One region of the Halomonas sp. 141 genome, then DNA from elsewhere that is predicted to be linked to it. Evidence: predicted binding sites of a transcription regulator. Region 1 holds the regulator's gene; the other holds the start of a gene.
The links. The regulator FNR, encoded in region 1, switches genes on or off when oxygen is low (the NO sensors DNR and NnrR bind a similar motif). The targets are predictions, from matches to a motif close to TTGATNTANATCAA.
Positions count from the first base shown of each region.

Region 2: CWI66_RS06165 (cytochrome ubiquinol oxidase subunit I) is a predicted target of FNR. The motif match lies at 1,528-1,541, and genes of this name have one in related genera.

Region 1 covers NZ_PINZ01000005.1:19,919-22,287, forward strand. The annotation lists gene hemN (oxygen-independent coproporphyrinogen III oxidase) at 1-381, shown strand, start outside; gene fnr (fumarate/nitrate reduction transcriptional regulator Fnr) at 442-1,194, shown strand; gene ttcA (tRNA 2-thiocytidine(32) synthetase TtcA) at 1,181-2,092, opposite strand; gene CWI66_RS03855 (DNA polymerase III subunit epsilon) at 2,208-2,369, opposite strand, start outside.
Region 2 covers NZ_PINZ01000009.1:4,780-7,148, forward strand. The annotation lists gene cydB (cytochrome d ubiquinol oxidase subunit II) at 1-97, opposite strand, end outside; gene CWI66_RS06165 (cytochrome ubiquinol oxidase subunit I) at 101-1,516, opposite strand; gene CWI66_RS06170 (calcium/sodium antiporter) at 1,738-2,369, opposite strand, start outside.

The DNA.
Region 1 (2,369 bases):
CGTATCGATGATCTGTATGCCCAGAACCCCACCCAGCTGGCCGCGTATGAAGCGGCATTGGATGAAGGTCGGCTGGCAACCGTCAAAGGAGTACGTTTAAATAAGGACGACCTAATACGGAGAGACGTCATCGAGCGCCTGATGTGCGATATGGAAATTGACCTGGCCAGCGTTGGCCAGCGCTGGCACATCGACGCGCCTGCCTACTTCGCCAGTGCGCTGGAGCATCTGCAGCCTGCCGAGCGGGATGGCCTGCTGCAGCGCGAAGGGAACCGCCTGCGGGCAACGCCGACCGGGCGGCTGCTGATTCGCCACCTGGCCATGGCGTTCGATGCGCGCCTGCAAACCCAGTCATCGCAACGCTACTCGAAGATCGTATAAACGGCACCTTGAGACATCCACCCCCTGACCCTATGATGGCTAATGAAAAGGGAGAACAACATGCCATATCCTGCCAGCCAACGACGTTCACTGCTGCAAGAGGCGCGCTGCCAGACCTGCAGCCTCAGCTCGCTGTGCCTACCGCTCGCCCTGGAGCTGGAGGATATGAGCCAGTTCGACGCCATCATCCGCCGCCGCGCACCGCTCAAGAAGGGCGAACCGCTGTTTCGCCAGGGCGATGCGTTCACCAGCGTCTATGCGGTACGTTCCGGCAGCCTGAAACAGGTGACCAGCGAAGGCAACGGCAACGACCAGTTGACCAATTTCTATCTGCCCAGCGAGCTGGTAGGGTTGGATGGTATCGATGAGGAGCAGTATCCCGGCAGCGTGATTGCCCTGGAAACCACCTCGGTGTGCGAGATTCCTTTCGACCGCCTGGACACCCTATCGGAAGAGCTGCCGGAACTGCGCGGCCAGCTTTACCGCAGCATGAGCAAGGAGCTGCGCGATGATCGGCGCATGATGCGCCTGCTATCACGCAAAACTGCCGACCAGCGGCTGGCCAGCTTCCTGATTACCCTCTCTGACCGCTTCCGGCGACGCGGCTACTCGCCCTACAGCTTCCGGCTCTCCATGTCCCGCGCCGATATGGGGAACTACCTGGGGCTGGCCGTCGAGACCGTCAGCCGCATCCTGAGCCGCTTTCAGCAACAGAACGTGGTGGCCGTCTCGGGCCGAGAGGTCAATATTCTCGACCTGCAGCGGCTCATCACCCTGGCCGAAGAAGAGGAGCAGGCGATCAGCTCACGTTGAACGCCTGAATGCGCCCTTCCATCAGCGCCGCCTGTTTGGCTTCCAGCCCCACGAAGTCGAACAGCGCCCGGTCGGCCAACTGGGAAGGCGCTACATTGGTGACGGCCTTGAACATGCTCTCCAGCCGCCCCGGGTGCTTCTTGTCCCATTCGGCCAGCATGTCCTTGACGATCTGACGCTGCATATTGGGCTGCGACCCGCACAGGTTGCAGGGAATGATCGGAAACTCCATCAGCCGTGAGAATTCGGCAATGTCCGCCTCCTTGCAGTAGGCCAAGGGGCGGATCACGATGTTCTTGCCGTCGTCGGACAGCAGCTTGGGCGGCATGGCCTTCAGGGTTCCGCCAAAGAACATGTTGAGAAACAGCGTCTCGAGGATATCTTCCCGGTGGTGGCCCAGGGCAATCTTGTTGGCGCCGATCTCCTCGGCAAACCCGTAGAGCGACCCGCGACGCAGTCGCGAGCAGAGCGCGCAGGTGGTCTTGCCTTCCGGGGTTTTCTCCTTCACCACCGAATAGGTATCCCGCTCCAGAATGTGGTACTCCACACCCAGCCTATCAAGGTAACGGGGCAACACGTGCTCGGGAAAGCCCGGTTGTTTCTGGTCGAGGTTGACCGCCACCAGGGAAAAGTTGACCGGCGCATTGCGCTGCAGATTGCGCAGGATTTCCAGCATGGTGTAGCTGTCCTTGCCGCCCGACAGGCATACCATGACCCGATCCCCCTCATCGATCATGTTGTAATCGATGATGGCGTTGCCCACTTCACGACGAAGACGCTTTTGCAACTTGTTGAATTCGCGCTTCTGTTTGGCATCCTGAAGTTCAGGCTGCTGTTCAGACGCCGCTTTGGTGGCACGCGTCGCCGAGGAGGGGTCGAAAAAGTCAGGTGATAACATGGTCGTTGTACTGCCGATGGGTGAAGGAGCAGCGGCTATTCTACAAGACTCGCAGGCGCGACCCAATACAAACCCATCGTCTGCATTTGGCTGCACCGGGCGGCTGTGCCTCGTTCTACACCGTCAAGAGACGCTCACTCTGCAGGCGTTGATAGAGCAGCGCCGCCGCCGTGGCCTCGCTATGCACCGAAGGCCAGGCCAGCGGCAGGCACCAGCACGACAGCGCTTCGTTGATGCTCGGGCCGACCTCCGCCTGGGGATGCAAACGGCGTAGCTG
Region 2 (2,369 bases), on a different contig from region 1:
TCCCAAGCCCCAGATCGAAACCGTCCATCAACACGTACATCATCAACCCGAACCCGATGATGCCTGCCCAGATTATCGTCAGATCAAACATTTCCATGTCTCAGTTCCTCACCGGGTCGACATCGTCATCAAAGGGAGTTTCCGTGGCCGATAGCGGGCGCATGGGGCGTCTGAAGTTGTCACCTACCGTTTCACGCTCTTCCTTGGGCAGCATGCCGTTACGCACCACGCGGGTCAGGTAGTAGATACCGGCATAGAACACCACCGCATACACCAGCACGTAGCCCACCAGCGTAAACAGCGCCATGGGGCCGGTCAGCGAAGGCGTAACGCCTTCTGCGTGGGTCATCATGCCGTATACCAGCCATGGGGCTCGTCCAGATTCGGTGACTACCCAGCCAGCCAACACGGCGACGAACGGCATGGGGATCATATACACCAGCGTCTTGAGGAACCCGGTGTGCTGATGGAACTTGCCTTTACGACGCAGGAACAGTCCTGCCAAGGCGGTGGCAATCATCAATAGTCCAATCCCCACCATCACGCGGAACGCCCAGAAGACGATCCAGACCGGTGGCTGCTCTTCAGGAGCAAATTCATTCAGCCCCTGAATAACCCCATCCGTAGAGTGGGTCAGGATGAGGCTGGCAAGATTGGGAATGCCGATTTCAAAGCGATTGGTTTGTGCTTCCTGATCCGGGATGGCGAACAGCAGCAGCGGAACGTTGCCAGAGGTCTCCCAATGCCCTTCCATGGCCGCCACTTTGGCCGGCTGGTGCTCCAGGGTATTCAAACCATGGAAGTCCCCCACGACCGCCTGGGCTGGCGCCAAAAACAGCAGCAACCAAAGGCACATGGAAAGTGCTCGACGGTTGGCTTCCGGGTCACGACCACGCAGCAGGAACCAGGCACTCACACCGGCCACCACGAAGCCACCGGTCAGGAAGGATGCCATGGCCATGTGTGCGAAGCGGTAAGGAAAGGAGGGGTTGAATATCGCTTCGGTCCAGGAAACCACGTGGAACCGATAGTCGATGAGCTCTACCCCTGCCGGCGTATGCATCCAGCTGTTGGCAGAAAGAATCCAGAACGACGAAATGAACGTACCGATCGCCACCATGATGGCAGCAAACAAGTGCACCCCTTGTGGCACCTTGCCTCGGCCAAAGAGCAGGACACCGAGGAATGCCGCTTCAAGGAAGAAAGCGGTAACGACCTCGTAGCTGAGCACCGGCCCGAGGAAGTTGGACGCTGCCTGGGAGAAGTTACTCCAGTTGGTGCCAAACTGAAAAGACATGACGATCCCGGAGACCACGCCCATACCGAAAACCACGGCAAACACCTTGGTCCAGAACAGTGCCAGGCGGTCCCAGGCGGGGTTGTTGGTCTTGAAGAACAGCCCATGAAGCAGCGCTATGTAAGACGCCAGTCCGATGGTGAAGACCGGAAAGATCGCATGAAACGATACAACGAAGGCGAACTGCATTCGCGATAGTACAAGGGGGTCGAGTTCCATCACACGCTCCTAAGACCTGGATCAATATCCCATCAATGGGTTACACAAGCTTAGTTGAGCCTTAATGGCACCGCATTTTAGTTATAAGCACTAAGCTTATTCTTTAGCTGTGTTGCATTTTAACGCTTCGACACCCGTTATACAGCGCAAGTTTGCCCAAAAAGCTGTGTCGCATTGACGCATGCCATTCAGGCAAACTGCTCTTTTTCAATTAAAAAAAGTCATGTCATCACCACCAGACTGACCATGTAGCCGGTGTAGGCGACAAACAGGGAAAACAGCACGCCACCCTCCAGACGATTGATCCGCCGCGGACGGCCACGCCAGGAGAATGCAAACAGCACCATCATCAGCGTCATGAAGGTCATCACGCTCCAGTCACGCACCAGCACCTCACGACCCGCCTCGATTGGCGCGATCACACCCGCCAACCCGACGACGGCCAGACTATTGAACAGATTGGAACCGACCACGTTGCCCAGCACCATATCGTGCTCTTTGCGCCTCAAGGCACTGATGGACGAGGCAAGCTCGGGTAACGACGTACCGACGGCCACCACCGTCAAACCGATGATGAGATCGCTGACACCAAATCCTACGGCAATTTCTACCGCGCCCCACACCAACAGACGCGAGCTGGCTACCAACAGCACTAACCCCACCAGCGTCCACATCACTGCTTTACCACGTGACAGCGGCTTGCTGTCCAGGCTCTCCGTCACTTCATCGGTCAGTGCATCCGCCTGATGACGCCGTGACTGGATGATACTGACCGTAATGAAGATCCCCAGCGCGGCCAGCAGCAACACTGCCTCACCGCGGGAAATCCAGCCATCCATCAGCATGTAACCAG